3 regions of the Paenibacillus sp. FSL R5-0486 genome follow, and region 3 is predicted to be linked to each of the others. Evidence: riboswitches for the same ligand, from Rfam matches in the RefSeq annotation. Region 3 holds a riboswitch; each other region holds the start of a gene.
The links. Region 3 has a riboswitch for S-adenosylmethionine ahead of mmuP (S-methylmethionine permease). Riboswitches for the same ligand answer to the same signal wherever they lie in the genome.

Region 1 (8,137 bases), 3.0 Mb from region 3:
TGGATTGGGGAGCTTGTGGAGAAAATCTGACGGTTGAAGGCTGTGCCGAAGAAGACGTACGGATTGGTGATGTGTACGAGTTGGGCGAAGCCACAGTGCAGGTCAGTCAGCCCAGACAACCTTGCTTCAAGCTGGGTGCGAGGTATGACTATAAGGAGCTGCCTGTTTATTTTCAGGAGACTGGATATACCGGCTTTTACTTTCGTGTACTGCAAGAAGGTGAGGTAAGGCCTTTATCGATATTTCGACGGATCAGCACCGATCCAGCCTCAATGACGGTTCTTGAAGCCAATCGAATCATGCATCAGGGGAAAGAAAATGTCGAAGGTATTCAGGCGTTGCTGGCCATTCCTGCGCTGTCAGACAGCTGGAGGCAAACGTTAATGAAACGATTGTCCAAGCTGGAGAACAAGTAGCGGGGTAATTATCGTGTCATCAAGTAAAGCAATTCGAAATCCTTTTTAAACTAACTTGGGAGTGTGACTAACATGACGATCTTAGGCGCAATTGAAGCAGGCGGAACCAAATTTGTATGTGGTATTGGCACAGAAAACGGAGAAGTTCTGGAACGCGTAAGTTTTCCAACAACAACACCGGAAGAGACCATGGCTCAAGTGATTTCATTTTTTGAAGGCAAAGGCATTGAAGCTCTGGGTGTAGGTTCATTCGGTCCGATTGATCCGATTGAAGGAAGCCCAACATATGGCTATATCACAACAACACCTAAACCACATTGGGGACAGTATAACGTGATTGGCAAGCTCAAGGAGCATTTTGATGTGCCGATGACATTTGATACGGATGTGAATGGTGCGGCACTTGGAGAAGCAACCTGGGGCGCTGCACAAGGTCTTGAGAGCTGTCTGTATATCACTGTGGGTACAGGTATTGGTGCAGGCGCTGTGGTTGGCGGTAAAATGGTCCATGGATTGTCACATCCAGAGATGGGACATATCATTGTACGCAGACATCCGGAGGATACATACGAGGGTTTCTGTCCGTATCATGGTGACTGCCTCGAAGGCCTTGCAGCAGGACCGGCCATTAACAAACGTTGGGAGCAACCGGCTTATGAACTGCCTGCAGATCATAAAGCTTGGGAGATCGAAGCACATTACCTGGCACACGCCCTGATGAACTATGTTCTGATTCTCTCTCCGCAGAAAATTGTCATGGGTGGCGGAGTAATGAAGCAGGAGCACTTGTTCTCGATGGTTCGTAGCAAACTGCAGGAGTTGCTGGCTGGATACGTTCAGCATCCGGCACTTCAATCCGACATTGACCAGTATGTTGTTTCACCAGGACTTGGTGACAATGCGGGTCTGTGTGGTTCACTGGCGCTTGCCAAGTTGGCATTGAATAAGTAGGTCATTAAGGGATTGACGAATTTTACCATTGTGGTATGATATGGGCAACAGCATAGTACGGTTAATGAGGAAGCACCTCTCTTGCATGCATTTTGCAGGAGGGGTGTTTTTTTGTGCTGCCTGTAGGTAGCATCTCTAACTCGTATAAGCTGAATATTCAAAGGGAGGGAACGAAAATGGAAGTCATTTTCATGAACAGATTGTCCAGAATGTCAGATCAGAATGCAGAGTATGCACAGTTATGGATTGGGGAAGAGGAAGATAGTTGGCAGCTGGGATGGAGTCGCTATGAGGAAGGAGAGCGTGAGGACAGCATCTGGTATGAGGGGACTTCTTGGGAGGAGCTGCTTCATATTTACCGTCATCAGCTTGCCATACAGATGAGTGAGGGATACCGACCGCAGTTGCAGGGGTTATTTCATGAGAATGATGATCTGAAGTCACGCAGTTATGGTGGACAGCGGCTCCATTGTTACAGTGAGTTATACGGCAATGAACAATTATATACGGATCTGTGCACATGGCGCAGGAAGAGAGCTGTGTCTGACCGGAAGGCACCGTATTTTATTGCAACAAATCGTCTGCTGCGTTTGATCAGTGCCTTTGTTCCGCAATCGCTGGATGAACTGATGCAACTGCCGGGCGTAGGAGAGAGCAAAGCAACTGAGTATGGTACGGAATGGATGGAGATTACAAACGGGTTGGAACGTTCAACGACATTCCCGCTGGACTGGGTATACACGGCGCTGAAGGAAGAAGAGTATGAGAGTTGGTTATACAAGCAGAGAGAGCAGAAGTACAAGCAGGAACTTGATAAGTTCACCACGCGTAAGCAGGTGCTTGAAGGCATGAAGGAAGGGTATACGTTAGAGGAGATTGTTAATCGATCCGGATTATCCCGACGCGAGTTGGTTGAGCTGTTAGAGGCACTGGATCACGAAGGTTATGACACCGATTGTCTTCTTGATGTGGAGCTGGCAGTGATGCCAGAGAACGAACAAGAGGCCGTATGGAGTGCGTATGAGGAGCTGGGAGATACGTTCCTGAAGCCAGTATTACATAAGGTGTATGGAGGAGAGAAACCCGATGGAGGAAGTCTGGAGCAGGTCTATGAAAGACTGCGCATGATTCGAATCCGCTTCCGTCGGCACGCAGAGACAGAGAAGAATGTTGGTTAATAATCAGAAATGAAAAAAGACGAGGCGTTTCTCCCGGAGGAACGCTTCGTCTTTGTTATTTCATACGAGTTCATACCCAGTCTTTCTTGCGGAAAATGAAGAACATGCTCAGGCCCAGGGTAACCATTAGGCCAATCACAACAAAATAGCTGTATTTCCAGTTAAGCTCGGGCATATTCGTAAAGTTCATACCGTATATACCGGTAATGACCGTCAGCGGCATGAAGACCGTGGTAATGGCGGTAAATACACGCATGATTTCATTCGCCCGGTTCGCAATACTGGATTGGTAGGCTTCTCGCAAGTTGCCCATCAGGTCGCGATAAGTCTCAAAGGTTTCAGATATTTTTACAGCATTCTCATAGATGTCACTGAAATACTTTTGCAGTTGATCATCGATGAGACGCAGATCTTTTTTATTCAAGGTGTTAATAACCTCTTTCTGAGGTCCAAGGACTTTTTTCAGCCACAGAATCTCACTGCGTAGCCCGATGATTTCATTCAGATGTGACTTTTTGGTGTGCATCAGAATGTCTTCCTCAAGCTTCTCGATCCGTGCTTCAATTCGGTCACCTACGGTGAAATAATTATCAACAATCAAGTCAACCAGCAAATACAGCAGACGATCCGGTGTACTGATTTCCTGTTCCCACAGGATGGGTTTCAGTGTGCGCAATTCGCTGACCTTGTGCTTGGTAACACTAATAATGAAATGTCTGCCGAGGAATAAGTTGACCGCACGTAGAAATATCTCTTCATCATCAAAACGGATGCTATTAATCACAATAAAATAATGGTTCTCATAAATTTCAATCTTCGGACGTTGTTCTTCGTCACTAAGACAGTCTTCCACAGCCAGATCATGCATCAAGAACAGCGGCTGAAGTACCGCCAAATCGTCTATGTCTGCATCAATCCAGTAAAATCCTTCCGCTGGTGGAGTCAGCGCCTGCTGAATGTCGTCCACCGGAATAAATACACCGTTGTTTACCAACCGGATTTTCATCGTTAATCTACTCCTTCTGCACCCGCCAACTTGGCGGATATTATCATTATGGGCGCAAAAAGAACAAATCAGCCGGTCGGCAGCGGAGCCTGGAGATCAGGGCTGCGTTCACTATATAATCAAACGGAAGTCACGTCCCGCTGCCGGCATGCTGATGTTAATTCTTTATGCAGTTTGTCGGAATTCGGCTGCCAGTCAGGCCTCGGGTCGCCATCCATTTAATATGTCACCTCTCACATAAGGGTTTATAACACCTTGTTTAGTATACCGCTGGTACAAGGTGCTTTCAAGCGCAAAAATGTGTCTATTTCGCGCCCTGAGGCAGTGTATGACAACGGATGATGAACGGTTCCGATCTGGGAAGCAGACATCGAACTGCAACTTGACGTGAGGGCATTAATGTAATAAAGTAGACGGTGAACCATATTTAATTACAATCTAATACAGCGAAATCTTATCAAGAGTAGGTGGAGGGACTGGCCCGATGAAACCCGGCAACCGGCGGTATACCGCACGGTGCTAATTCTTGCAGCGACTAAGTGTCAGGTGGCACTGTTGTAACTGAGAGATGAGAGAGGCGCATATCTTTTTTACATATGACCTTTCTCGAAATCCGAGGAAGGTCTTTGTTATATGCCCCGACTTCTCAGCAGTGATTTTCGCTAAGGAACTTGAGGTTGTTTGTAACGTTGGATGAAAGAGCAATTCAATGTTTTTACAAGCTCAAGGCAGTCTATAACTGTATTGATGTGAAGACATCAAGCCAAGGGTGGCTGCATCTATCTATGCACAAGGAGGAGTTAGACTTACTATGCCAATCAAAATACCCGATACTCTACCAGCAAAAGAAGTACTTGAAGGAGAGAATATCTTCGTCATGGATGAAACTTCTGCATATCAGCAGGATATTCGTCCACTCCGTATCGCTATATTAAACCTGATGCCCACAAAGGAAACGACCGAAACACAATTGCTTCGTCTGGTGGGAAACACGCCTATTCAGGTGGATGTCGTTCTTGTACATCCCAAATCCCATACGTCGAAGAATACGTCTCAAGAGTATTTGGATCTGTTCTATAAAACCTTTGATGAGATTGAGCACCGTCGTTTCGATGGAATGATCATTACGGGTGCCCCGGTGGAACAGATGGATTTCGAAGACGTGAACTATTGGAATGAAATCCAGGAGATCTTCGAATGGACCAAAACCAATGTGACTTCAACCCTCCACATATGTTGGGCTTCTCAGGCAGGTTTATACCATCATTTTGACGTACCCAAGGTTGCACTTGATGAAAAGTGTTTTGGCGTTTTCCCACATACCATCAATAAACCACATGTTCCGTTGTTGCGTGGATTCGATGAAGTATTCAACGTTCCACATTCCCGTCATACGGAAGTGAGACGCGAAGATATTGAAAAGAATGAGAATTTAGAGATTTTGGCTGAATCCGAGGAAGCGGGGATCTTCCTGGTTGCTACCAAAGACGGCAAACAGATTTTTGCCACAGGACATGCCGAGTATGACCCGTTCTCATTAAAGTGGGAGTATGACCGGGATGCAGCCAAAGGGTTGGATATCGCATTGCCTAGGCATTATTATCCGAATGACGACCCTTCCCGTGTGCCACCAGCTACTTGGCGCGCTCATGCCAACTTATTATTCTCTAACTGGCTCAATTACTATGTGTATCAAGAAACACCTTACGATATTGGCCCGCAAATCTAATCGAGATTACAGGAGGATGCAGCAATGGAAGACAACAAGTTGAAAATCGAAAGCCGCTTAGCACAAATTGGGTCCATCAATGAACCGGTAACAGGCGCCATTAACTTTCCGATCTATCAATCCACTGCGTTTCGCCACCCGAAGCTTGGACAAAGCACGGGGTTTGATTATATTCGTACGACTAATCCAACCCGTAAAGTATTGGAAGAAGCCGCCGCAGCGCTGGAGTCCGGTGATGCAGGGTTTGCCTGTAGCTCGGGAATGGCCGCGCTACAAACGATCTTCGCCATGTTTGGTCAAGGGGATCATTTGATTGTATCGCTGGATCTGTATGGTGGAACCTATCGTCTGCTGGAACGTATTCTGTCCCGTTTCGGCGTAACTGCAAGTTATGTGGACACGAATGACCTGGCAGCACTGGAGAAGGTTCGTCAACCGAATACCAAAGCTGTATTTATTGAGACACCAACCAACCCACTGATGATGATCACCGATGTGGAAGCCGTTGCTTCCTGGGCGAAAAGTTACAACCTGTTGACCATTGTTGACAACACGTTGTTGACTCCATTTTTCCAACGTCCGATTGAACTGGGTGCTGATATCATCATTCATAGCGCTACCAAATATCTGGGCGGACACAATGATGTGCTGGCCGGACTAATTATTACCAAAGGTGAGGTGTTATCTGCAGAGATGGCGTTCCTGCATAATTCCATTGGAGCAGTATTATCTCCAAGTGACTCCTACCAGTTGATGAAAGGTATGAAAACGCTGGCTCTTCGCATGGAACGTCATGAGCACAATGCACTTACTATTGCCAAATACTTGCTTGAGCACCCAGCGGTGGTTGAAGTGTATCATCCAGGACTATCCGATCATCCAGGGTATGAGATACAGAATAAACAATCCACGGGTAACACCGGTATCTTCTCTTTCAAAGTGAAGGATGCACGTTATGTTGAACCATTACTTCGTCATATCAAACTCATTGCTTTTGCCGAAAGTCTCGGCGGAGTTGAATCACTCATGACTTATCCGGCAGTACAAACGCATGCGGATATTCCGCTTGAAATTCGTGAAGCCGTAGGTGTGGATGACCGTCTGCTCCGGTTCTCTGTAGGCATTGAACATGCGGATGATCTGATTGCAGATCTCGGCAATGCTCTGACAGCTGCACAACAGGAAGTGGAAGGAGGCGTGCACTCATGAGTGAGTCCAACAACAAGCCCAATTCCGAGTTGAAATTTGATACCAAATTGCTCCATTTTGGTGATGAGATTGACAAAACGACTGGAGCCTCCAGTGTACCGATCTACCAAGCATCAACATTCCATCATTTTGATATCTTCAATCCGCCTCAACATGATTACAGTCGTTCGGGTAATCCGACACGTCAGGCTTTGGAAGATTACATCACATTGCTGGAGGGCGGCGCACGAGGCTTTGCCTATTCTTCGGGGATGGCTGCGATCTCAAGCGTGTTCATGATGTTCTCCGCAGGGGACCACATGATTGTAACGGAAGACGTATATGGAGGTACGTATCGTTTGCTTACTTCCATATTAAGCCGTATGCAGATCGAGACAACCTTTGTAGACATGACCAATATAGATGAAGTGAAAGCGGCACTCAAGCCAAACACCAAGGCAGTTTATATGGAAACACCGTCCAACCCTACACTGCGAATTACGGATATCGCTGCCGTAACTGACTGGTCGAAGGAACATGACCTGATCACGATTCTGGATAACACCTTTATGACACCTTACTATCAGCGTCCAATTGAGCTTGGTGTGGACATCGTCGTACATAGTGCTACGAAGTTTCTCGGAGGTCACAGTGATGTACTTGCAGGGTTAGCTGTTGCTCGCACGGAATCACTTGGCGTACAACTGAAACAGCTGCAAAATGGACTTGGAACTGTACTCGGGGCACAAGAATCCTGGCTTTTGATGCGCGGGATGAAAACCTTGGGGGCTCGCATGGCTCATAGTGAACGGAGCACAGCCAAACTGGCGGCATGGCTTAATGAGCGCAGTGATATTACCGCTGTCTTTTATCCTGGACTGGAGGATCATCCGGGCCGTGAGGCACATGAGCGCCAGTCCACAGGATATGGAGCTGTCGTTTCTTTTGACGTCGGTTCAGGTGATCGTGCAAAAGCAGTTCTTAACCGGGTGAAGCTACCTATTGTTGCTGTAAGCTTGGGAGCTGTGGAGAGTATTCTGTCCTACCCAGCGATGATGTCTCATGCGGCAATGCCGGCTGAGGTTCGCCGTGACCGTGGCATTACAGATGGATTGCTGCGCTTCTCCGTAGGTCTGGAAGATATCGAAGATCTGATTGTAGATTTGGAGCAAGCACTTCAGGAATCCTAACAAAAATGGATGCCCGAATACGCCGATGTGTATCACTTAAGTTCGAACTAATTCTTTTCCATATGTAAAAATTTTTACTTATTTTTAAAGCACCTGTACATAAGGTGCTTTTTTTCACATGTAACCTGTGTTACGATATGTGGAGTACAGAAATACGATGTTGCCACCAGAACTTGCTTCTCTTGAACAAGTTGGGACGGATCGTTATATAATTTCTCTTCATGAGGGAGGCTTTTTTACGATGAGTACGGTAGACCGTATCTTAGATAAAGCCCTTCGGGGCGAACGTTTGGACTTGGAAGACACGATTGAGCTATTTGAATCGAATGAAGTGGACAAAATCGGGGCAGCTGCTAATGTCATTATGAAACGCATGCACCCTGAACCATACAGAACATTTGTAATTGGGCGTAACGTCAACTACACAAACGTGTGTGATGTGTACTGCCGTTTTTGTGCTTTCTACCGCAGACCTGGTT
Region 2 (8,137 bases), 290 kb from region 3:
TGTAAGGCAGCTGCTGTATCGGTATCCCACTCGATGTCACGCAATGGGTGACGAAGCTGTGCTGAAGCTTGCCATGCAGCCTGTTTGCCACGCCAGATTTCACGGGCAACACCCGGAATGGAACGGACCATCTGAAGGAGGGACCCGTGATGTTGTTCGCTGGAAGAATCGGTTCTGGTGGAAGTCATGATGTGACATCCTTTCATGATGTACTGGGTTTATTTTCACAGACCATGTGGTTATTCTAAGTATGCGCTGATTATTTGACTTCCACTCGCCAATTTGCTTCACTTAGGGTAAGACAAGGTACAGAAAGGGAGATGAACCGAATGGAACAGATTACTTCCAAACCGGCTTTTGATGTAGCCATCCAATCCCCACGTTTGACGATTGCCGTATTCAAGGCAGACTGGTGTGGTGACTGCAAATACATCGATCCGTTTATGCCTGAGGTTGAAGAGAAATATGCACGTGAACTGACCTTGATTGAGGTCGACGTGGATCAGGTTGGAACCGTTAGTGAAGAGCAGAATATTCTTGGCATTCCAAGCTTTGTGGCGTATACAGATGGCCGCGAACTCGTACGGTATGTGAACAAGCTGCGCAAGTCGAGAGAAGAGATTGAGCAGTTCCTGGATCGCGCAGTTGAGGTGTACAACACGATCCATAAATAATGTTATACAAGCTCAACTTTTACACAGGCACTCCGATGACAGAATAACCTTCCGATCGCTGTTATCCCCAGATTTCTTTGATCCCTTTTATAAAGGGGAGAAATCCGGGGATAAAGGCGAAGCATATGCTTCCGATGCAGCTTTCTTTCAGAAAGCTTTTAGCTCCGCTTCTTCAGGCTATTTCTGTCCTCTCCGTTATTGTGTAAATGTTTCATTGAACTTATATAAAAGTATGACAGGTTCATGTTGTAAAAGGGTATAATAAAAAGAACGCCATTTCTCTTGAAATAGGGAAATGGCGTTTGTGTGTTCGACACGTTCTATGTAAGAAACGTTTCTGTACATATCCTCAATGACCTGTGGGTCATTATTTCACCAGACGTTAACATTTTGTCACAAAGCGCGACGTCAATGAACATTTTATCCGGTATAATGAATTTAGTTGTGAAATAAGTGTCAAAGTACCGAAACAAGCGGAGAATAATTCTTCGCCATCTTAAACCAACAGCGGGTGAGAAAAAATTGAAACACTTAACTTTGTTTAAATGGTTAACCGTATTAACCTGTCTTGTCATGTTTCTGGCCACTTTTGGTGGAGGCATCGTAACCAAAACGGAATCGGGCCTTGGCTGCGGAACAGAATGGCCTTTATGTAACGGAAAACTCGTTCCCGCACATACTGTGGCTTCACTCATTGAATATTCCCATCGCGCTGTAAGTGCACTGGCTGGACTGTTGTCCATTGCCTCGTTTGTTGCTTTTCTGCGGTTTGGCAAGTCACGCCGTGACCTGCAATTGTTTTCTTTCTTAACTCTGGTATTTGTTATCGTCCAGGGAATCATGGGGGCTTTTGCCGTTGTCTTCTCCCAATCTTCAGCAGTCATGGCACTGCATTTTGGTTTTGCACTGATCGCTTTTGCGAGTTCTCTAATGATGGCGCTGGGCATAAGGCAGGAGGCCAAAGATGGCGGATTGGAGCGCCTGAATAAATACCCTCGGGTTAGCAAAAAATTCAGGAATCTGGTCTGGTTCTCCACCATTTACACATATCTCGTGGTATACACAGGTGCATTTGTGAGTCACACGGATTCTGCCGGCGGATGTTCTGGATTTCCGCTTTGTAACGGTCAGATTATTCCTGAGCTTTCGGGTGGGGTAGCGGTTGCTTTTGCTCACCGTGCAGCAGCTGCGTCGCTCGTGATTGTTATCGCAATCCTGGGTCATTTCGCTTACCGTAATCATCCGGACAACAAGGAAATGCGTACTCTGGGTGTGGTATCCGTTGTTCTTATTCTGATGCAAGTAGTCATTGGTATTTTCATGATGGTGACAATGAACCGTCCGGAAGTATACATGTTCGTAGCTCTTGCTCATATGCTGGATATCGCCATATTGTTCGGAGTCTTAACGTATATGAGTTTCTTGGTGTACAAGCTACATCGCCCGGCTAATCGTTTCTAAGATATAGATCCATTCTTTTTCAAAGGTACTTGGGCTAAATATGAAAGTCCACCATCCAGTGATGTACATCATTGGACAGGTGGACTTTGTTTGATGTCAGGGGGATCAGGGCAACCTATGCCAAGCAGCAATTACACGGAATGGATGATGTGTTACGTATACGGTGATGAATTCTTGTTGATTTGGAAAAGAGGAGGTTAACAATGCTGCGAACGTTGTTGGGGGAAAAGCCACGTATAAACGAAGGTAAATTGAAGGCAGCGATGGACGCAATGGCGCATACGCTTGAGCTATTTCAACGACAAATGCATGTGGACCATGATCCCACGCATGACTATCGGAAACTGTATGTGTGGACTCAGGGACTCATCTCCTCACTGGATGAACTGGAGCAAAGCTGTTTCGCTGCTGCTCATTTTCGCAAAAAGGTCGTTGCAGGCTCAACGGATGATATGACGGCGACTGAAAAAGCCGAGTATGCACGTTATGTGTATTTCTACAAAGATGGCTTTATCCGCTGCTTTGCCATTCTGGATAAAGTCGGCACAGTATTAAATGAAATATTCCAGCTGAATACTTCCAATACCAAAGCGCATTTTTCTTATTTTACTGTGTTAAGGCAGTTCGACTATGCAAGGGAGCATCATGATCTTGCATTGCAATTAATACAGATCAAGGACTCTTATCGTGAACCGATGAGCAAGCTGCGCAAGCGACGTAATATGGAAATTCACTACATGAACTCAGAAATGCACGATGACCTGTGGCAGTTACACCAGACCTTGCAAGGTAAAGTGAAATTGGAGGATCTGAATCAGCATGTGCAGGAAATGCGTCAGGGCGTGGATATGGTCTGTGAAACGTTAACAGCCTCTTATAGTTATATCAATAAAATATGGAAAAGAAATAATTCCCTTTGACAAATCGGAATACTTGGAATATACTGAGTTTCAATCGAATGTTACATGGATATAACTGATATTTCGGAAGTTACGTTCACATTATAAAGCATAAACTACATGAACTTATAAAATCCTACAACAACATATTTCTTATCGAGAGCGGCGGAGGGACAGGCCCGATGAAGCCCGGCAACCGATTTGTAATGACATGATACATGTATCATTCGTTATAGATGTTAGGTGCTAATTCCTACAAAATGGTGCAAGACACGATTTTGGCAGATGAGAAGGTATATTCTTTCACGTGAAGAGCCCTCTTTGTATCTGCAAAGGGCTCTTTTTTTGTACTTTAAGTGGAGTTTTCCTTTAGATCGGGTAAAGATACATGTAGGTGTTTGGAAAGGGGCAAGTGCGATTGATTGAATTAAAAGGTTTAACGAAAACGTACGGCAAAGGGGCAAAATCTACAACAGCGTTATCCGAGCTGAATTTGAGCATCCAAAAGGGTGAAATCTACGGTGTGATTGGCCATTCCGGAGCTGGAAAAAGCACATTGATTCGCTGCATTAATTTGCTGGAACGGCCTACGGAGGGTGAGGTATGGGTCGACGGAATCAACCTGACTGAACTGAGCAAAACCGAATTGCAGCAACAGAGACGCAAGATCGGGATGATTTTTCAACATTTTAATCTGTTATCTTCGGCAACGGTATATGACAATGTAGCTTTTCCACTAAAGCTTGTGAATACACCCAAGGAAGCCATTGATCGCAAAGTGAAGGAAATGCTTACATTGGTTGGTCTGGAGCACCACAGCAGCAAATATCCGGCTCAATTATCGGGCGGCCAGAAACAACGTGTAGGGATTGCGAGAGCACTTGCAAGTGACCCAAATGTTCTTCTCTGTGATGAGGCTACTTCGGCACTTGATCCGCAGACGACAAATTCAATCCTGAAGTTATTACTCGACATTAATGAAAAGTACAACCTTACGATTGTGCTGATCACACATGAGATGCATGTCATTCAGAACATCTGTGACAAGGTGGCTGTCATTCATCAAGGTGGCATTGTGGAACAAGGACCTGTAACAGACGTGTTCCTGAAGCCGCAGCATGCGATTACGCGGGACTTCATGATGCGTGACCATGAAGCTGGACTTGCTCTGGAAGAGACCGCTCTGGCAAATGCAGGCGTTGAATTGCAGGCAGGTGTTGCTTCCAAACTTGTGAAGATATCCTTTCTGGGTAACAAAACGTATGAAGCGATTTTGTCTAGAACGGTACGTAAAACAGGCGTGGATTTTGCCATCCTGCAAGGTACAATCTCTACGATCAAACAGGTTCCTTATGGGCAGCTGACCGTTCGGTTCGAGGGTGATTTAAATGCGATTGATCGGACGATATCAGAATTAACCGCTGAGGGACTTGATGTGGAGGTGCTTCGTTAGATGGATTTTTCAACCGTACGTTGGGAAGAGGTTGGTAAAGCTTCCATAGAGACACTGCAAATTTTGGGTGTATCAGGCTTGTTTACCGTTATCTTAGGTTTACCGCTCGGAGTACTGCTGTTCATGACAGCCCGATCTGCTTCGATTAAGTCACGGGCAGTGTACACTATACTATCCCTGATTGTGAATATTTTGCGCTCAGTCCCATTTATCATATTGATTGTTGCTCTTATTCCATTCACTCGTATACTCGTCGGTACAGCTACGGGGGTGCTCGGCGTTATACCTCCTTTGGTGATTTCAGCAGCTCCTTATTTTGCTCGTTTGGTGGAGACGACGTTGCGAGAAGTTGATCGAGGTGTCATTGAAGCGGCACAGTCGATGGGTGCATCGACCGGACAGATTGTAAGACGGGTGTTACTGCCTGAGGCACTGCCTGGACTGCTTGCTGGTATAACGATCACCATTGTTACGCTCGTCTCCTATACGGCGATGGCGGGCATGGTTGGCGGTGGAGGTCTGGGAACATTGGCAATCAACTATGGATACTTCCGTTATCAAAATGAAATTATGATCATATCCGTAGTGTCGATGATCATTCTAGTGCAAATTCTCCAGATGGCTGGAGATCGCTTGGTTACATTTTTCACCAGGAAATAACACATAGATAACATGATGGATATGCATTAATGCAGATGCCACATGACAAAATGATTAGAGAAGGGGTTTTACACATGAAAAAATGGTCTTTTGCTCTACTTAGTCTTATGTTGATTGCGGTTCTCGCAGCTTGCGGAAACAACAAGGACGCCGATAGCGGCGCAGACAATTCAGCAGGTGCACCTCGTACAGTTGAATTGAAAGTTGGAGCTTCACCTACACCACACGCAGAGATTCTGGAAAGCATCAAGCCTGAACTGGAAGCACAAGGTATCCGTCTGCAAGTCGTTACGTTCAATGACTATGTACAACCCAATCAGCAACTTGCTGATAAAAAATTGGATGCGAACTTCTTCCAGCACCAGCCTTATCTGGACACAGAGAATAAAGAACGTGGATTCAACCTCGTTTCTGTAACACCTGTTCATGTTGAACCTTTTGGTGGATACTCCAAGAAGATTAAGTCTTTGGATGAATTGGCTGATGGCGCAAAAGTAGCAATTCCAAATGACCCATCCAATGGTGGACGTGCACTGTTGTTGCTTGCGAAGGAAGGTATCATTACGCTGAAAGACAACACGAATATTACATCTACGATTCAAGACATCACAGCCAATCCGAAGAACCTGGATATCATCGAGCTGGATGCAGCCATGATGCCTCGTCAATTGGATGAAGCGGATCTGGTATTCATCAACGCTAACTATGCGCTTGAAGCGAACCTGAATCCGGCGAATGATGCTTTGCTGATCGAAGATCTGCAAGGTAACCCATACGCAAACATCCTCGTTTCCCGTGAGGACAACAAGGATGCAGATGCAATCCAAAAACTGGCTGCTGCTCTGCACTCCGAAGAAGTGAAAACATTCATCAAAGAACGTTATAAAGGAGCAGTTGAACCTGCAACTGAATAATTCACGATATGTATGATATGATGTGAAGCTATTAAGAATAAGCCGTATATCTCTTCTGAAGAGATATACGGCTTATTTTATGTTTCCTAATCTGTACTGACGTGGGGATCAACATAAGTCAAAGTTTTTCCGGTTTATCCACGTCAGAATGATGCCCAGATTGGAGGTAGTAGGATAATTCATTCTGATCAGCATACTGCTGTTCATCGGCTTCTTGCAGGTACGTCCTCTCGGAGGGAGAGAGTTTCTCTTCTTCTCCGTGTGAGCTTTTGATTTTGTATCTGATCCAACCGATTAACCCAAGGACGACAACGAGGATCAAAGCCCATCCTTTTTTGAGCAAAAGAAGAGCACTGAATTTTTGGGAAGCCGTGTACCCGATCCCGCCCATCAGAAGACTGTTGAGCCCTATGGTGGATGTTTTGTCAGTCGAAGCATTGTACTCCTCGTAGGTATATCCTGCATTGATGCTAAGTTGATTAAGGACAGTTTCCTCGAATACCTGGCGGCTCTGTTGAAAGTTGTCCGTATCGGTAACCAGAATGGCTGTGATGTACCCTTCGCGTGTCAGGAGTTTTACATTGTAATTGACCATGGCTTGCTGATCAGCATTCTTAAAACCGAGGGAGTAAACCAACTGATGTTTGGTACTGTCATATGTCGGTTCGATCTCCCACCCCGTTATGTACGTTCTATATTCAGGATCAAATTCTCTGTTATCTTCTTCTGTGCCTCGGATATAACTGCTTAACAGCTCTTCGGCACTTAAATTTTGATCGTCATCATGGATATGACCTGTCTTCACGTACTCGAACACAACATACCACGAGCCGAATTCACTATTGCTGGTTAGGCTTCCGATTTCGTTCCCATTAGGCTTTCCATCACTGTTAAGTATCGAGCGTTGGGTATTGGGCTTATCCAGATAGGAATGGCTTTCAGGGACTTCCAGGGTGGCCTTACCGTCCAAAGAGACAGATGCTGGTCCAGTAATCCAATCGTACTCATCTGGTGCTGGCTCATTCTCACTTGCCGCTGATACCTGTAAGGCACTAGAGACTGTGAATAAACTCAACATTAAAAGTGTAAGAAATAATATCCATCTTTTGTTCTTCATATTCGTGTAGAGGTCCTTTCAGGTTATATCCTCGACAGTACCATAGGTGTTTAATTTCAATCAAGATATATTTGGAATTAAAGGTGAATAATCCCTTGTGGATAAGCGAGTTGTAGGAGGACGATAAATCTTTTATACTGGATAGTGACTGCTCTTTGAAGAGGGGGATGAACGTGAAGGGAAAGATTGCCCTCATAACGGGAAGTGCCAAAGGTCTTGGTAAAATGACGGCCCTCAGTCTGGCAGATCAAGGGTGCCATATTGCCCTGAACTATGTACACAGCAGAACAGAAGCTGAGGCTTTAAAGGCTCAGATTATAGCCAAGGGTGTGCGGTGCATTGCCATCCAGGCTGATATATCCAAGGTGGAAGATATCTCTTCATTGGTTGAGCAGGTGGAAGGTAACCTTGGCAGCATTGATATTTTGGTGAATAACGCAGGTCCATTTATCCGTGAACGACGATTATTTGCGGATTATTCTGAAGCTGAGGTCCAGATGCTCGTGCAGGGAAATCTGTTGGGACCGATGTTACTGGATCAGCGTGTATTGCCAGAGATGAGACGCAAGCAATGGGGACGCATTATCCATTTTGGCTTCAGTCATGCTGGAGAAGCGAGATCTTGGCCTCATCGCGCCGTATATGCGGCTGCCAAGGTGGGTCTGGTATCTTTTACAAAGACACTCGCGGTTGAAGAAGCCCCGTATGGAATTACGGTTAACATGGTATGTCCAGGTGACATTCGTGGTGCGAACAAAGAGAAAACGATTGATGAAATGGCAGGCATCATCGACGAGGAAACACCAAGAGGGCGTCCAGGCAGCGGTGAAGATATTGCACGAGTGATTACGTATCTGTGCCTTGATCATTCCGATTTTATAACAGGTAACATTATGGATGTATCTGGAGGACTTGATCCGATTCGTCCGACCATACAGCGTGAGGATACTTAAAAGGTG
Region 3 (8,137 bases):
CAAGATCAATTACTTCCTGTCAGTCTGGTTGAGGAGACGAAGTCCCTCCAAGAACTCGCAGTTGGTGTGTTGTTTGGGAAAAATGCACTGCTGGTTGATGGTTTGCCAGGTGCTTTATTAATTGGAGCTCATAAGATCAAAACAAGAGGTATGAATGAACCCTTGTCAGAGGGACTGCTTCGTGGGCCTCGTATTGGTTTTACAGAGCAATTAAGCGATAATACAGGCATTTTACGTCGTTATGGAAGTGATCAGAGCCTGTTTATTAAGAAGTATGAAGTGGGTTCACGGATCAAAAAAGATTTGGCGATAGCCTATATTCAGGATATTGCCGATCCAAATCTCGTTGCAGAAGTATGCAAGCGAATCGAAGAGATGGATATGGATTCAATGCTCGAATCAGGTTATGTGGAACAACTCATCGAAGATAATACGCTGAGTCCTTTTCAGCAGGTACTGAATACTGAAAGACCTGACCGGGTGATGGGTGCCCTTCTGGAAGGCCGAGTGGCAATTTTGTTGGATGGAACGCCATTTGTATTAATTGTACCGGTGACCTTTAGCATGTTGCTTCAGTCTCCAGAGGACTATTATGAACGCTGGATTCCCGGAACATTTTTGCGAGTGCTGCGTTTTATGGCCGCGATGCTGGCATTGCTTGCTCCTGCGCTCTATATCTCGTTTATCTCGTTTCATCCGGGTCTTATTCCAACCAAGCTAGTATTGACGATTATTGAAACGCGTACTGGAGTGCCATTCCCCTCAATTATTGAGGTACTCATCATGGAGCTTTCAATTGAAATCTTGAGGGAGGCCGGGATACGCTTGCCCAAACCGATTGCGCCAGCGATGGGTATCGTAGGAGGTCTGATTATTGGCCAAGCAGCCGTGCAAGCGGGAATAATAAGCCAATTTCTGGTCATTGTCGTTGCGGTAACAGCCATCTCTTCCTTTACGATTCCGGTCTATAGTGCGGGATTAACGCTAAGGATTCTACGATTTGCCGCTATGTTCAGCGCAGCCGTACTCGGATTGTTTGGCGTGGTTATGTTCTTTCTGCTTGTGTGTACACATCTGGCACGACTCTCAAGCTTTGGCGTACCTTATGTTGCACCAGCCGTTCCCTATCACATGAATGAATGGAAGGATTTTGTTATCCGTGCACCGCTAAATATGATGAGAATGCGTCCCAAAATGACTAATCCGATCGATGATGATCGGAAAAAATAAATGGAATTCCATCTACTGAAGGTCTGGAGGTGAACTAAGTGAATGGCTCCCAAGGAAAGCTAACCACGACACAGGCCGTTGTAATTATTGTCAATTACATGCTTGGTGCCGGGATATTGACACTACCTCGAACGACCAGCAAAGCTGTCGGAACACCGGATGTCTGGATTTCCATTATCCTATCTGGATTCATTATCATAGGTGTGGGAATAATTCTGGTTACCCTGTGTCGCAGATTTCCGGAGAAAACCGTCTTCCAGTTCACCCGTGAGATTACGGGCAGCTGGATTGCTTACATACTGGGATTGTCTATGATTATGTATTTCATAGTTATTGCCGCATTCGAAATCAGAGTTATGGCTGAAGTGACTGGGATGTATCTGCTCGAACGCACCCCCACCTGGGCGATTGTGATGGTCTTCATGTGGATCGGTGTATATATGATTTCAGGCGGGCTTGGCGTTATCGTACGTGTGTTTGAGATCATCCTTCCGATTACGATTATTATATTTGTGATTGAAATTTTGCTTAGTAATCAGCTATTCGAGATTGGCAATCTGAGACCCGTCCTCGGTGATGGGATTATGCCCGTTTTCCAAGGGTTGAAGCCTTCACTATTATCTTATACGGGCTATGAGGTGATGTTAATCATGACTGCCTATATGAAAAATCCGAAGAAGAGCAATAAAGCGATGACCTGGGGGATACTCATATCCACTATTATCTACTTGATCACGGTGGTGATGGTTATAGGCAGTTTATCGCTCGATGGCATCAAAACTCGAACCTGGCCAACGCTGGATTTGGTAAGAAGCTTCGAAATCCAGGGTCTGATATTCGAGCGTTTTGAATCCTTATTGCTGGTCATCTGGATTATGCAAATCTTTTCGACTACAGCAATTACACATTACTGCGCTTCGGTGGGTATTCGTGATTTGTTTCGTTCCCAAAAAATCAAAGGCATCATGTACGGCCTGCTGCCGTTCATTTATCTGACAGCAATGATACCCAAAACAGTGGATGATACCTTCGTACTAGGAGATATGCTAGGCAATGTGTCCGTATTTTTGTTTGGCATTTTACCTCTGGTACTACTGTTGTTAAGTCTGATTCGCAAAAAAGGAGGCAAGCATGCATGATTACATTCCGCATGTTGTTACGCTTAGCCACTGTATTATGCATTCTCTTAACGATATCCGGATGTTGGAGCAGTCGAGAGATAGAGGATCTAAGTGTCTACGTTGGTCTTGGGATCGATATCGGCAAAGAGACGGAATTTGAGGAGAACATCGCCAATCAGGGAGGAGGGTATTCCAAGCAGAACAATGTGACAGCCACGGTACAGATTGCTCCCGGTAATTCCAGCAGTCAGAAGAGCCAACAATCCGGTTCGCCTGCTTCTGGTAAAACGTCCTATTCCAATGAACAGCTTACCGGAGATTCCTTGCTGCAAATCTTTCGTCAGTTTGCACTGAGACGAGATCATCCGCTCATCGGACATCATCTGAAGGTTATCGTTGTGTCCAAGGATATCGCCAAAAAGTATGGTCTGGACCAGCTGCTGGATTTTGTACTTCGGGATAACGATATTCGTCCTAACTGTCTAGTGTTGATTAGCCATCATCGCGCTGTTGATGTACTGACTTCAGATGATCCTTCCCGGATTCCAGCATTTTATCTTACAGGTATTACCGGTAATTCATACTTGTCCAATAAAATCCTGGACCCCGTTCTACTCTCCAAATTAGATGCACAAATGCAATCCGGTTCCAGCTTTTTGCTCCAGAATGTACTGAACTTCAATGGAGAGGACAAGTTCTCCGGTGCCAGTATCTTTGATGGGAAAACAACCAAATTCATCGGGGAACTCAGCCAAACGGATCTAGAAGGGCTATCTTGGCTTAGACCTAAAGAAAAAGGAGGTATCTTGAAGACATACAATAAAGAGGGGTTCACTGTTGTATATGAAATGAAGAAGAAAAAAACAACAATAATTCCAAAAGTGGTTGGCGATGATATTTCATTCCATGTGAAAACTGAATCCGAAGGCTGGTTGATGGAGGATTGGCGTGCTCCCGAGGAAGAGGAAAAAGGTGCGTATCTCAGTGAATTGGAAAAAGAATTTGCTGAACTTGCCAAACAACAGATTCGACAGTTGTTATACAAACTGCAGCATACCTATAAAGTAGATGTTGCGGATTTTCGGGATAGCTTGCGTATTAAAGAACCTAAAACATGGAAAAAAGTCAAAGACGATTGGGATAAAATTTTTAGCACCGTGCCGATCACCTATGAGGTAAAGACCACCATCACGAATCCGGGGTCTTCCACCGAATAGCGAGGTGTGCCATATATTATTTAATTGTTGACACATTCATGATAGATCGCTATATTAGTAAAAAATCATTTTCTTATCCAGAGAGGTGGAGGGACTGGCCCTTAGAAACCTCAGCAACAGATCTGAAGGATACTGTGCTAATTCCAGCGGGTGAAAGCCTGATAGATAGGAGCGTTTGTTTTTATTTGTCAGTAACGGCGCACTCTTTAGGCAGAGTGGGTCTTTTTTGTTTTTTCTGGATGAAGAAGTAGGGGAGCAGCAGGTATGGAGAACAACAACGACAAAGGGCATTTTCAGCGGAAAATGCAGGCACGGCATGTGGTCATGCTCTCTCTCGGAGGAGTCATTGGAACGGGATTATTCCTCAGCTCAGGTTACACCATTCAGCAGGCGGGACCACTGGGAACCATTCTGTCCTATCTGATTGGAGCCATCGTTGTGTATCTGGTGATGCTCTGTCTTGGTGAACTGTCTGTTCATATGCCAGAGACGGGAGCATTTCATAGTTATGCAGCCAAATATATCGGACCGGCAACAGGTTACACGGTGGCTTGGTTATACTGGTTAACCTGGACTGTTGCGCTTGGCTCCGAATTCACAGCCGCCGGATTGCTTATGCAGCGCTGGTTCCCATCGGTAAACGTATGGATATGGAGCGCGGTTTTTGCACTGATGATCTTTCTGTTTAACGCTCTAACGGTGAAATTTTTTGCGGAATCCGAGTTCTGGTTCTCATCTGTAAAAGTAGTGACTATCGTAATCTTCATTATTATCGGTGGTGCAGCCATGTTTGGTATCATTCCCATGGCGGATTCTGAACCGGCTCCATTTCTATCGAATATTACCGCATCCGGGTGGTTCCCTCATGGGGCTACAGCGATATTGATGACCATGCTTGCTGTAAACTTTGCCTTCTCAGGCACCGAGTTAATCGGCATTGCCGCCGGTGAGACGGAGAACCCGGAAAAGACGATACCAAAGGCTATTCATACAACGCTGTGGCGTTTGGTTATTTTCTTCATCGGAACGATTATTATCTTGTCGGCCTTGCTGCCCATGTCGGATGCCAGTGTACTGGAAAGTCCGTTTGTAGCGGTAATGGAGCGGGTGGGTGTACCCTATGCAGCAGACATTATGAACTTTGTTATTCTGACGGCGATTCTCTCTGCTGCCAATTCAGGCCTATATGCATCTTCACGTATGCTCTGGTCTCTGGCTGACAAAAGAACGATCTCTCCGTGGTTTGCCAAATTGACCAAAAGCGGAGTACCGCTGAATGCACTTCTGATTAGTATGGTGGGTGGTGCGTTGGCATTGCTGTCCAGTATTATTGCGCCAGGTACGGTGTATATTACGCTGGTTTCCATTTCAGGTCTGGCTGTCGTTGCAGTATGGATGAGTATCAGTGCCTCCCAATACATGTTCCGCAGACAATATATCCGGGAAGGACATGCGGTCAAAGATCTGGTCTACCGCACACCACTGTATCCGGTGGTACCAATTGTTTCATTTATATTATGCCTGGCTTCATGTATAGGTATTGCCTTTGACCCGACACAGCGGATTGCGCTGTATTGTGGGGTTCCGTTTATCGCAGTATGTTACGCTGCTTATTATCTGACAGAACGTGTGAATAAGAAAAGAGGACAAGTACATGACGCAAGCACAACAGAATAACCCCATAGAACAGATCCTTCGTGAACATCCGGTCATGATTCTGGATGGAGCGTTGGCAACGGAACTCGAACAGCATGGATGTGATCTCGATGATCCACTATGGTCTGCTCGTGTGTTGCTTGAGAATCCGGATGTTATTGTTCAGGTCCATGCAGATTATTTTCGAGCAGGAGCCGACTGTGCGATTACATCCAGTTATCAGGCGACGGTGGATGGTTTCCGCAAGAGAGGGATCGATGAACAGTCAGCACTGGAGCTGATCCGGAAGACGGTGGAACTGGCTGTACAGGCGAGAGATGACGTGTGGGCAGAAGTGCAGAGTAGTTTAGTAGGGAGAGAAAGCTCGACAGGTCAGCTTGTAGAAGCTCCTTCAGTACGTTCCGAAACTGAGGAGAATGAGGAGCATATAACAGATCGTACAGTAGATCGCGAAGGAGACAGTTTTCGTCCACGTCCAATTATTGCCGGGTCCGTTGGTCCGTACGGCGCCTATCTGGCGGATGGTTCAGAGTATGTGGGACATTACGGCGTGTCGGATGAGACGCTGGCCGCATTTCACCGTCCGCGTATGGCGGCGCTGCTTGAAGCGGGTGCTGATATTCTGGCGTTTGAGACGATTCCTTCCTTGCAGGAAGCACAGGTGCTGGTTGATGTACTGAAGGAGTTCCCTCATGCGTATGCTTGGTTATCTTTTTCTTTAAAAGACGGGACAAGCATCAGCGAGGGCACACCGCTTGAGGTATGTGCACAGAAGTTTGGCTCCGAGCCGCAGGTTGCGGCGATTGGCCTGAACTGTGCTCCGATGGAAGTGGTGACGGAAGCAGTGGGTATTCTCAGCAGTGCTAGCGACAAACCTGTTATTGTGTATCCGAACTCAGGTGAGACGTATGATGCAGTGACGAAGACGTGGAGCGGACAGGGTACTTGTGGCAGCATGAGTGATGCTTCGGAGCAGTGGGTTGCTACGGGCGCGCAAATTATTGGCGGCTGCTGCCGTACTACGCCACATCAGATTGGTGCACTTGCGAAGAAATGGCGGAATTAGTTCATATCATGATAACAAGCCCTTCCACATCCTGTAGAGGTATGGAAGGGCTTGTTTTATTGTGTTAAGGCATTCTGATTACATTATTCGATAACCAGTATACGTGGCGATGCTTCCCGAATGATTCTCGAAGAGAACCACGAGCCAAGACTGGCTGCAATGATGCTTAGACAGGTGAACAGTACCATTCCACCCCAATGCAGGATCAGTGGAAGCTGTACGATACCATAACCGGAAAGGACCATTTCGAGTAGAAGAGGCAGCAGGTATACGCCGACGAAAATACCCAGTATGGCTCCCACGGAGGACAGTATGAACATTCCCATGGTGAGCGACAACCGGATTTGGCGAGATGTCATTCCCAGCGATTTGTATATCCCGTACGTTCTGCTTTCTTTACGGATATTGATTCTACAGGTACTGAAAATAATGATGAACGTCACAATGATAAACAGAAATCCGATCAGGCTCATCGGATAGATCAGGATGTTAGCGGCTTCCGCGTAAACCGAATCAAGCAAAGTCTTCTGAGTGAATACCGAAGCAAAATCTTTAAATTGCTCATTTAATTCAGAGGCAACCTTACCCGCTTGTGCCATATCGTTCACATTGATGAAGATAACATCAAATTCACTATAATCCGGGTTCACACTTCTCATGGCATCAATGGTGATTCTGCCTGAAACAGACATGTTGGCGAACGCCTGATAGATGCCTGTGATGAGGAATGTACGCTTTTCTCCTTCAATATAGATATCGATAAGATCACCGAGATCTTTATTTGATGTTTTGGCTACACTTACACCAATGGCAATTTCATTCGCATGTTGTGGGTTAACCCCTTTTAACGTTTCGAATCCAAGTTCCTGATAACTCCCGTCCAGTACACTCAAGTTGAGACTGATGGATTGGCCCTCTACTGCTGCCAAAGACTCCGGGCTAATTACACCCGTTGTGTTCCCTTGCCAGCCTACATTGCTGATCCTCGAATCCTGCGCTAACACGTGCTTTAGTTCAGCCTTGGGGAAGTTACTTTTGTTCACTACGACTGCTGCGATATTGGCATTGTCATACCCCCATTTAGCTGCGGTCTGTTCAATTCCGTTTATACTGGTCAGCAGAACATACCCCAAAACTAGTACGGAGGAAGCCATGGTAGTCAGCAGGATTGTTAGAACAGAGCTTTTGGTGTTTTTGAACACATGTCGGAATCCAAGCACGGCGGTCACAGGCAGTCGTGTGAACCCGATCCAGTGCGCCAATGGCGAATTCATTTTGCCAGCCATCCGGCTGTGATCTGTCTCCGACATACCATAACGAATAGCCTGCACGGGCTGTATGCTGCGTGCCTTTTTGGCATATAACACAGTGAACAGAATCACTAGAGTAAATAGTAGTACGCCGGCCAGTATGGCCGCATCCAATCCTTGGACTGGAATGTTCTGATTCCCCACTCGAAGAGAGGATACAGAAATATTAATGATCCATTTGGATATCCATATACTGAGTGCAAATCCTGGGATAATGGCTACGATGGATATCAATGCATATTGAATAACATAGGTGCCTATCGTTTTTCGGGAAGTCAGACCTAGTGATTTGAGGATTCCTATCGTTCTGTAATTGGCCAGGATGGCATCCGCAATCGTAAATCCGATGGTCATCAGGGCGATAGAGAGCATGACAACACCCATGAATATCATGATGAATCCAATAACCTGATTGATGATCAGATAAAAAGAGGCAATGGCCTCGAACTCCATTTTGGATTCCAGAAACGGAATACCTGTCTCACGATTGTACCGTTCCCAATACACCGAATTCATGCTGTAATCGTTAAAATGGAT

Region 1: another riboswitch for S-adenosylmethionine. It lies ahead of metA (homoserine O-succinyltransferase); the one in region 3 lies ahead of mmuP (S-methylmethionine permease).
Region 2: another riboswitch for S-adenosylmethionine. It lies ahead of MKY01_RS26430 (methionine ABC transporter ATP-binding protein); the one in region 3 lies ahead of mmuP (S-methylmethionine permease).

What each region holds. Positions count from the first base shown of each region.
Region 1 is NZ_CP150237.1:2,020,678-2,028,814, forward strand. It holds gene MKY01_RS09210 (MOSC domain-containing protein) at 1-416, shown strand, start outside; gene MKY01_RS09215 (ROK family protein) at 489-1,367, shown strand; gene MKY01_RS09220 (HRDC domain-containing protein) at 1,544-2,545, shown strand; gene corA (magnesium/cobalt transporter CorA) at 2,616-3,551, opposite strand; SAM riboswitch class I at 4,003-4,126, shown strand; gene metA (homoserine O-succinyltransferase) at 4,363-5,280, shown strand; gene MKY01_RS09235 (PLP-dependent transferase) at 5,305-6,489, shown strand; gene MKY01_RS09240 (aminotransferase class I/II-fold pyridoxal phosphate-dependent enzyme) at 6,486-7,658, shown strand; gene mqnC (cyclic dehypoxanthinyl futalosine synthase) at 7,900-8,137, shown strand, end outside.
Region 2 is NZ_CP150237.1:5,971,705-5,979,841, reverse strand. It holds gene MKY01_RS26450 (DUF2515 family protein) at 1-188, opposite strand, end outside; gene MKY01_RS26445 (thioredoxin family protein) at 330-674, shown strand; gene MKY01_RS26440 (heme A synthase) at 1,197-2,135, shown strand; gene MKY01_RS26435 (Cthe_2314 family HEPN domain-containing protein) at 2,339-3,055, shown strand; SAM riboswitch class I at 3,185-3,326, shown strand; gene MKY01_RS26430 (methionine ABC transporter ATP-binding protein) at 3,453-4,487, shown strand; gene MKY01_RS26425 (methionine ABC transporter permease) at 4,488-5,147, shown strand; gene MKY01_RS26420 (MetQ/NlpA family ABC transporter substrate-binding protein) at 5,222-6,061, shown strand; gene MKY01_RS26415 (DUF2167 domain-containing protein) at 6,180-7,178, opposite strand; gene MKY01_RS26410 (SDR family oxidoreductase) at 7,352-8,131, shown strand.
Region 3 is NZ_CP150237.1:6,262,094-6,270,230, reverse strand. It holds gene MKY01_RS27855 (spore germination protein) at 1-1,230, shown strand, start outside; gene MKY01_RS27850 (spore germination protein) at 1,269-2,369, shown strand; gene MKY01_RS27845 (Ger(x)C family spore germination protein) at 2,366-3,568, shown strand; SAM riboswitch class I at 3,639-3,740, shown strand; gene mmuP (S-methylmethionine permease) at 3,833-5,245, shown strand; gene mmuM (homocysteine S-methyltransferase) at 5,223-6,290, shown strand; gene MKY01_RS27830 (ABC transporter permease) at 6,374-8,137, opposite strand, start outside.